2 regions of the Luteibacter yeojuensis genome follow, and region 2 is predicted to be linked to the other one. Evidence: predicted binding sites of a transcription regulator. Region 2 holds the regulator's gene; the other holds the start of a gene.
What was found. The regulator sigma-54, encoded in region 2, starts transcription at its own class of promoters, with help from an activator protein. The targets are predictions, from matches to a motif close to TGGCACGNGCNTTGC.

Region 1 (4,468 bases), 180 kb from region 2:
TGCGAATGGTCGAGCCGGACTGTCTGCCTTCGTAGGCGCGGACGGAAAGCTGCACTTCAATTCGAAGTCGGCAGTGACAGTTTCGGGCACGGAGGCGACGAAGCTCGGCTTTGCGTCGAACTATGATTTGAACATGTCGACTTCGCTGGCCGATGGCTCGGTACTTACCAATGACGATGCCTATGCGCTCATTGCGAGTACCGATGCGACCCTCGAGACCGTGAGCGCTGTGCGCTCGAAACTCGGCGCGGTGCAGAATCGTCTCGAATCGACGGTCCGCAATCTCGACAACATCCGGGAGAACCTCACCGAATCGCGTACCCGGATCAGGGAGGCGGATGTTGCGGAGGAAAGTTCCGAGAAAGTGATGGCGACGATTCTCCAGCAGTCGGGCATGTCGGTGCTCGCGCAGGCCAATGCGTCGCAGCAGTTGGTATTGAAGCTGCTCGAATAGGTTGCCGGAGCGATCGCTCGGAAAGGAGAAGAGGCCGGTGGCCTCTTTTCTTTTTTGTAGGAGCCGCCATGGCGGCGAGGGCACGGTGCGACGTGGCCGCGAGGTTTCCTCGCCGCCATGGCGGCTCCTACAAGGGGGCGGCGAAATTTTGAGGAGGGGCCTAAATCTGGATGGGATGCGGCCGATAACTTCCCCGACAGAGCCAAGGGCATCACGCCTACCCGGCCCTGATCAAGAAAGTTGTTGACAGGTAGAAAAAGTCCTCAAGTTTCTCTCCGGCGTGCCGTAAACCTCCCTGAGGCGGAAGGCTTCCCTAACGGAACCCCGCCGGACTACGCCGCACAACCTCCGGCAATTCGGTTCCGCTTACAAAGGATCAAAATCCCATGGCTCTGACCATCAACACCAACATCATGTCGCTGAACGCTCAGCGTAACCTGAGCACCTCGCAGACGAAGCTGTCGTCGGCGATCGAGCGTCTGTCGTCGGGTAACCGCATCAACAGCGCGAAGGACGACGCCGCCGGCCTCGCCATTTCGACCCGCTTCACCACCCAGATCAATGGCCTGACCCAGGCTGTCCGCAACGCCAACGACGGTATCTCGCTGTCGCAGACCACCGAGTCGGCGCTGGACGAAGTCACCAACAACCTGCAGCGCATCCGCGAGCTGGCCGTGCAGTCGACCAACGCGTCGAACTCCTCCAGCGACCGCGCCGCGCTCGACGCCGAAGTGCAGCAGCGTCTGTCGGAAGTGACCCGTATCGCCACGCAGACCAACTTCAACGGCATGAAGGTCCTCGACGGTTCGTCGAAGAACCTCAGCTTCCAGGTCGGCGCGAACGTCGGTGAAGTCATCACCGTCGGCCTCGACAAGGGCGTCAAGGCGAACCAGATCGGCCAGCTGGCGACGGACTCGGTCGACCTGAGCGGCAAGCTCGGCACGACGACCACCGAAGCCGTGGCCACCGACTGGACGGCCGCCAATGCCTCCGCCAAGGGCGTGGTCACGTACGGCAGCAAGAGCGTCGACTGGGGCACCTACACGGGCGCCACCCAAGCGGATGCCGTCTCCTTCCTGCAGGCGCAGCTGGGCAGCGACTTCACCGTTGCCAACAACACCACGACGGCCACGTCGATCGACGTGACGGACAACTCGGCCGGCAAGACGCTTGCCGCCGGTGACCTGACCATCTCGGTGGGTGGTGGTACCTCGTTCGACATCACGGGCAACTTCAAGTCCGCCCAGGATGTTGCCGACGCCGTGAACTCGCACTCCAGCGAAGGCATCACCGCCTACGTCGGTACCGATGGCAAGCTGAACATCGCCTCGGCCAAGACCATCGCCGTGTCGGGTGCCGAAGCGACCAACCTCGGCTTCGCCGCGACCGACGCCGTGAACGCGACCGACACCCTGGCCACCTCGAGCGTCAAGACGGTCGACGGCGCCAACGACACGATCAACCGCGTCGATGCCGCCCTGCAGTCGATCTCCGACCTCCGTTCGGACCTCGGCGCCGTGCAGAACCGCTTCGAGTCCACGATCTCCAACCTGCAGAACATCTCGCAGAACCTGACGGCCTCGCGTTCGGCCATCACGGACGCGGACTTCGCCCAGGAAACGGCCAACATGTCGTCGGCCCAGATCCTGCAGCAGGCCGGCGTCTCGGTCCTCGCCCAGGCGAACCAGAGCCAGCAGATCGTCCAGAAGCTGCTCCAGTAACAGGTGCAGGACCGCCGGGCCCGGGCTTTCCGGGTCTTGGCAGGGTAATTGCTTAGTTGTCACGGCTGGCGCTCGCGAGGGCGCCAGCCGTCGACAAATTGGCGCCCGGGGCAGTGAGGCGTCTTCAAGGAGAGCTTCATGGCCACGAATCCCGTCAACCTCGGCAGCAGTTCCATCGACGTCGCGTCGATCGTCAGCAACCTTGTCGCCAACAAGCGCAAGGCCACCGACGCCAAGAACGCGGCCGACACGCAGGCGAACGCCACCCAGATTTCGGCGGTGGGCAATTTCACTTCTTCGCTGACCAGCCTGCAGAGCGCCATCAAGGCCCTGACCGACGGCACGGCGTTCACGACGACGAAAGTTTCGGTCGGCGATTCGTCGATGCTCTCGGCCGCCGCGGACAGCACCGCACAGCCCAACACCTACAACATCGTGGTCACCCAGCTGGCGACCTCGCAGAAGACGACCTCCACTGCCTTCACCGACAGCAAGGCCGCGCTCGGTACCGGCAACCTCACCATCTCCATCGGCGACAAGTCGATGAGCGTGGACATCGCGAGCGGCGCGAATTCGCTGGAAAACATCCGCGACATCATCAACAAGTCCAAGGACAACCCCGGCGTCACCGCCAGCATCGTCACCGGCACCGATGGCGCGCACCTGGTGCTCACCTCCTCGGTCACCGGCAAGGACAACGCCTTCAAGGTCGTCACCAGCGGTGGCGACGGCGGGCTTTCCCAGCTGGATTTCGATCCGGCCACGGATACGCCGACGGTCAAGGCTCAGGACGCCCTGTTCACGATCGACAAGCTCCCTGCCAGCAGTCCGACCAACGTCGTCACGAAGGCGATCGACGGCGTGACCCTGACTCTTTCCAAGGTCTCCACCCAAAACCCCGATAATAGCTTCAACCCCACGACCGTCACCATCACCAACGACACCAGCGCCGTCTCCACCGCGCTCGGCGCCCTGGTGACCTCGTATAACGCCTTCATCTCGACCTACCAGCAGCTGACCAAGTACGACGCCACCAACCAGCAGGTGGGCGCGCTGATCGGCGATGCCACGGTCAACTCGATCAAGAGCCAGGTCTCGACCCTGCTCGGCTCGCAATTCACCGGCAACAGCAGCGGTCCGACCTCGCTGAGCGACCTCGGCGTCTCGTTCCAGGTCGACGGCTCGCTCAAGCTGGACACCACCAAGCTCAACAAGGTGCTGGCCGACAACCCCCGGGAATCGCAGAACCTTCTCAGCGGGGACAACGGCATCGCGCCGAAGCTGGACAAGCTGATCACCGGCTGGACGTCCACCACCGGCATCCTCACCCAGCGTACGAACAACCTGAACCAGAAGACGAAGGACCTGCAAGACCAGGCCGCCGACTTCGATAAACAGATCCAGGACTACACCGATCGCCTGACCAAGCAATACACGGCGCTCGACGCAATGATGACCAAGCTGGCCGGTACCAGCAGCTATCTCCAGCAGCAGTTCGACGCGCTGACGGCGAACAAGTAACGGCGGCCCCAGGAAACAGACATGGCACTCGGATATTCCCAGGGCGCAGGCGCCTACCAGCAGGTTCGTACGGCGGGCGGCGTCGAGACGGCCGACCCCCATGGCCTCATCACCATGCTCATGGACGGTGCGCTCGAGCGCATGCGTTTCGCCCGTGGCTGCATCGCGACGGGCAATGTCGCCGGCAAGGGCGAGGCGATTTCCAAGGCCATCGAGATTGTCGGTGGACTGCAATCCTCGTTGAATCACGAGGTGCCGACACCACTGGTCGGCCAGCTCGCGGGCCTTTACGACTACATGAGCCGCCGTCTGCTCCACGCCAATCTGTACAGCGACAGCGAAGCGATCGACGAAGTGACCCGCCTGCTCGGCCAGATCCGCGAAAGCTGGGTGGCCATCCCCGTCGAGGCACGTCAGCCCACCGGAGCCGGCGCGTGACCGAGGTCTGGTGCGACCTCGACCGCGTGCTGGACCTGACCGAGGCGATGCATGCTGCGGCCAGCGAAGCCCGCTGGGACGACCTCGCCGCGCTCGAAGCCGAACGCGAGCCGGTCCTGCGCCGCGGCACGATGCGGCCGGCGCCGGAGACGCTGGAATCGCTGAAGTCCATCATGCTGCTCGATGGACTCATCAAGGATCTCGTGTCCGTCGCCCGCGACGAAGCAGCGGTGGCGTGGGACGCCTCTCGCCGCGTGCGCCGCGCCGTGGCCGCGTATAGTTCGTTCTGAGCGGCGAACCTTCTTCCGTGAGGGCGGGGCATATGAGCGACGAG
Region 2 (4,468 bases):
TCATGGCGTCGGGCTCCTCGCCGGCCTGGAGCGGTTTCAGGTGCACCACGAGGCGCAGGTACTTCGAAGGCTTCACCGCGGTATGGCCGAACATCTCGCGGATGTTGAGCACGCCCAGGCCGCGCACCTCGAGGAGGTCCTGCAGCAGTTCGGGGCAGGCGCCGTCGATGACGTCGGGTGCGATGAGGGTGAATTCGGTGGCGTCGTCGGCGACGAGGCGATGGCCGCGGCTGATCAGTTCCAGGGCCAGCTCGCTCTTGCCCGAGCCGGGTTCGCCGGTGATCAGCACGCCGATGGAGAACACCTCGAGGAACACGCCGTGCAACGTGACCCGCGGCGCGAGCGTGCGCGCCAGGTGGTATTGCAGGTAGGTGAGGAGTTCGTGGCCGCGCTTGGTGCTCTGCCACAGCGGCGTGTCGGTTTCCTCGGCCACTTCGCGCAGGTCGGACGGGATCGACTGGTCTTTCGTGACGATCAGCGCGGCCGGCTGGTACGCGGCGATCTTGTGGATGGCCTCCCAGCGCTGGCGCGAATCCAGGCCGTCGAGGTAGTTCAGCTCCTCCGTGCCGATGATCTGCACCTTGTTGGGGTAGATCACGTTGAGGTAGCCGACCAGCGACGGGCGCCGGCTCTGCTTGGCGTTGGGTTCGAGCACGCGGGCTTCGCCACGCATGCCCGCGGCCCAGCGCAGCGCCATGCGCTCGTGTACCCCGTCGAAGAGTTGTCTGGCGGTCAGCCGTTCCACAGGCTCTCGGTCCCTTGGGAAGGAAAGGCCGGCGCGCGGGGCGCGCCGGCCTGGAGCCTATTGTGCCATCAAGGGCGGGCGGGCTGCCCGGGTCAGCTGGCGGCGCGCGCTTCCCGGACCTCGCTGTTGTGGTGGTCCTTGAGCTTTTCCTTGTGCTTTCTGAGCTGGTCGGCCAGTTTGGCGATCATGGCGTCGATCGCCGTGTAAAGGGTGTCGTTCTTGTTGTCGTCGTCCAGCCGGGCGACTCCCTCCGCGTGGAGACGGGTGCCCGAGCAGTGCAGGGTGCCTCCCGCCTTGTGCTCGTTCTTGTCGACGGAGAGGACGACGTCGAGGGCCGTGATGTTGTCGAAAAGGCGTTCGAAGCGACCGATCTGTTGTTCCACGCGCTCGCGCAGGGCGGGGGTGATCTGGATGTGCTGGCCGCTGATCTGGATTTGCATTGACGCCTCCTTCTTGCTGAGGGTGCCGCCTCGCGGCGGCGAGACCGGAGCGACGGAAGGTCGCTCCTCTAGCTCTAATCGCTTGGACCGTGGACCTTCGATGGGGTTCCTCTGCGTCGTCAGTTGGCGCGCACGCGCTCGCTGGAGCTGGGGATGCGCATCGCCTCCCGGTACTTTGCAACGGTACGTCGGGCGACCTGAATTCCGCGTCGATGCAGCTCCTCGGCCAGGGCCTGGTCGGAGAGCGGCCGCCGGGCGTCCTCGGCCGTGATGAGCTTGCGAAGCATGGCCTGGATGGCGGTCGCCGAGGCGCTGCCCCCGTCTTCCGTGGCCACGCCGCTGGAAAAGAAATGCTTGAGCTCGAAGGTGCCGCGCGGCGTATGCATGTACTTGCGCGTGGTCACGCGCGAAATGGTCGATTCATGCATGCCCACCTCCTCGGCCACTTCACGCAAAACCAACGGATGCATGGCCTCGGGGCCGTAATCGAGGAAGGCGCTCTGCCGGCGGACGATGACGTCGGCGACCTTCTGCAGCGTTTCCGCGCGCGACTGCAGGCTCTTCAGCAGCCAACGGGCCTCCTGCAACTGGCCCTTCATCCAGGTGGCGTCGTCGCCGCGCGCACGGGCTATTAAATTGCAGTAATGCTGGTTGAGACCCAGCCGCGGCTGGGCGTCCGGATTCAGACTGACCTGCCAGCGTCCGTTCTCGCGCCGGGCGTAGACGTCGGGTGCCACGTATTCGACCGGGGTGGCGTCGAGCGCCGCGCCGGGGCGCGGGTCGAGGCTGCGGATAAGCGCCGCCGCCGTGGCCACCTGCTCCTCGGGGGCCTTCAGCCGGCGGGCGATCTTGGCGATGTCGTTGCGCGCGAGCAATTCCAGGTCCTCGTTCACGATGCGGATCGCGAGTTCGCGATGCGGCGTGTCGATCGAGAACTGGGAAAGCTGGCAGAAGAGGCAGTCGCGCAGGTCCAGACTGGCGATGCCGGTGGGATCGAAGCGCTGCACGCGCTTGCGCACGCCTTCGACCTCCTCCGCGTTCGCCTGCAGTTCGGCGGGCAGGGCGGCGAGCACCGCCTCCACGCCGTCGCGCAGGTAACCGTCCTCGTCCAGCGCGTGGATGATCGCCGTGGCGATCGCATGCTCGCGTGGCGAGAACTGGGAAAGGTTGAGTTGCCATTCCAGGTGCTGCTGGAGATTTTCCGGCGCCGCGTTCTGCGGCTCGAAACCGTCCTCGTCCACGCCGTTGGCGCGCGACGACGTGCCGGTGTATTCGCTGGGGTCGCCCTGGAAGCGATCGTCCTCCCATTCCGGGGTGAGTTCCTCGGACGGGGCGGCGGTGGACTCCTCGTCCTCCCTCGATGCCTTGGCGGGCGGCTCGTCGCGCGAAGGGAACTCGGCGGCTTCGTAGCCGTTTTCCTCCGTTACGTCGTTTTCGGCCTCGGATTCGGCATCTTCGGCGAACTCGAGCAGCGGATTGCTTTCCGCGATCTGGCGGAGTTCGGCCTCGAGCTCCAGCTGCGACAACTGCAGCAGGCGGATGGCCTGCTGCAGCTGTGGCGTCAGCGTGAGCTGCTGGTGGAGGCGAAACTGGAGTCCGGGTTTCATGCCTTCGACGCTTGGGGTTCCCGAGCCATCCTAACCCCTACGAGTGGCCCAAACCAGCGGCCGGGCAGGCTAGGCCTGCCCGGCCGTCTGTCATATTCTGAATTCGCGACCCAGGTACACCTCGCGCACCTTTTCGTCCGCGAGGATGTGCTGGGGCGTGCCTCGCGCGAGCACCTCGCCGTCGTTCAGGATGTACGCGCGGTCGCAGATGCCGAGCGTCTCGCGAACGTTGTGGTCGGTGATCAGCACGCCGATGCCGCGTTCCTTGAGATGGCGGACGATGCGCTGGATCTCGCCCACGGAAATCGGGTCGACGCCGGCGAACGGCTCGTCGAGCAGCATGTACCGCGGACGCGCGGCGAGCGCGCGGGCGATTTCCACGCGGCGACGCTCGCCGCCGGAAAGACTGATGCCCTTCTGTTCGGCGATGTGCGCGATCTTGAGTTCGTCCAGCAGGCTTTCCAGTTCGTCCTCGCGCTGCTTCTGGCTCATGCCTTCGCGCAGTTCGAGCACGGCCAGGATGTTGTCGGCCACGCTGAGCCGGCGGAATACGGACGCTTCCTGCGGAAGGTAGCCGATGCCGAGCTTCGCGCGGGCGTGCATCGGCAGGCCGGTGATGTCCTGCTGATCGAGCTTGATCGCGCCGGCGTCGGCCTGGATCAGGCCCACCACCATGTAGAAGCAGGTGGTCTTGCCGGCACCGTTGGGGCCGAGCAGGCCGACCACCTCGCCTTCGCGGATGGAGAAGCCGAAATCGCGGACCACCTGGCGCGCGCGGAAGCGCTTCTGCAGGCCTTGGGCTGAAAGCATCGTGTCAGGGCTTCTTCGTGTCGTCGGATGCCGGCTTCGCGGGAGCGTTGGCGGCAGGCGCCTTGTTCTTCGGCTGGAAGGTCATGTGCACGGGGGCGCTGCCGGAACTCTCGCCCGTCATCGTGCTGTCCTTGGTGTTGTAGGTGAGCTTGTCGCCCTCGGCGCTGCCCTTTGCCGGCTGGTTGACCTTGGCGTCGCCGGTGAGCACCGCGTAATCCTGGTCGATCTTGTAATCGATATTGCGGGCGCGGCCGTCCATCGGCTGGTCCTGGTCGTCCAGCTGGTGGATGGTGGCGGGGTTGCCGTCCACAACGACCCGGGTGAGGGTGTTGTCCGCGTCGAGGTAACCGGTGGCCTTGCTGCCCGTGATCTTCAGCGTGCCCTGGGTGAGCACGACATTGGTGGTCCAGATCACCTTGCCGGGCTGGCCGTTCTGGGGGGCTTGCGTGCCGTCGAACGATTTCGACGTGACGTCCGCCGGTTGGTTGCGATCGGCCTTCTTGGCCGACACGGACGCGCTCGCCAGGAGCGTCGCGCAGAGCACCGCGATGACGGCCTTAGCGCTTGCGCGGCTGGTAGACGGTGTGGACTGCATCGAGGAGCTCCAGGTGCTTGGTGTCGAGATTGGCGCGCATGCCAACGCCCTGCATTGTAGAGGTTCCCTGCACGATCCGCGCCGCCTCTGCGGTTTCCAGGCGGTTTTCCTTGGGCCAGGCGGTGACTTCCGAGGTATCGATGCTGGCGGGCGGATTGGCCTGGAAGGCGATCCGGTCCATGTGGACCTTCCCTTGCAGCTTGAGCATGCTGCCGTCCTTGTTCACCCAGCCGTACTGGGAATGTCCCGTCCACGGCGGCACGTTCGTCTC

Region 1: fliD (flagellar filament capping protein FliD) is a predicted target of sigma-54. The motif match lies at 2,213-2,227, and genes of this name have one in related genera.

The regions. Positions count from the first base shown of each region.
Region 1 is NZ_JAAQTL010000002.1:126,347-130,814, reverse strand. It holds gene HBF32_RS19535 (flagellin N-terminal helical domain-containing protein) at 1-454, shown strand, start outside; gene HBF32_RS15480 (flagellin N-terminal helical domain-containing protein) at 841-2,175, shown strand; gene fliD (flagellar filament capping protein FliD) at 2,314-3,696, shown strand; gene fliS (flagellar export chaperone FliS) at 3,718-4,134, shown strand; gene HBF32_RS15465 (flagellar protein FliT) at 4,131-4,424, shown strand; gene HBF32_RS15460 (PilZ domain-containing protein) at 4,457-4,468, shown strand, end outside.
Region 2 is NZ_JAAQTL010000002.1:301,391-305,858, reverse strand. It holds gene hprK (HPr(Ser) kinase/phosphatase) at 1-745, opposite strand, end outside; gene hpf (ribosome hibernation-promoting factor, HPF/YfiA family) at 838-1,185, opposite strand; gene HBF32_RS16295 (RNA polymerase factor sigma-54) at 1,305-2,792, opposite strand; gene lptB (LPS export ABC transporter ATP-binding protein) at 2,883-3,602, opposite strand; gene lptA (lipopolysaccharide transport periplasmic protein LptA) at 3,607-4,197, opposite strand; gene lptC (LPS export ABC transporter periplasmic protein LptC) at 4,160-4,468, opposite strand, start outside.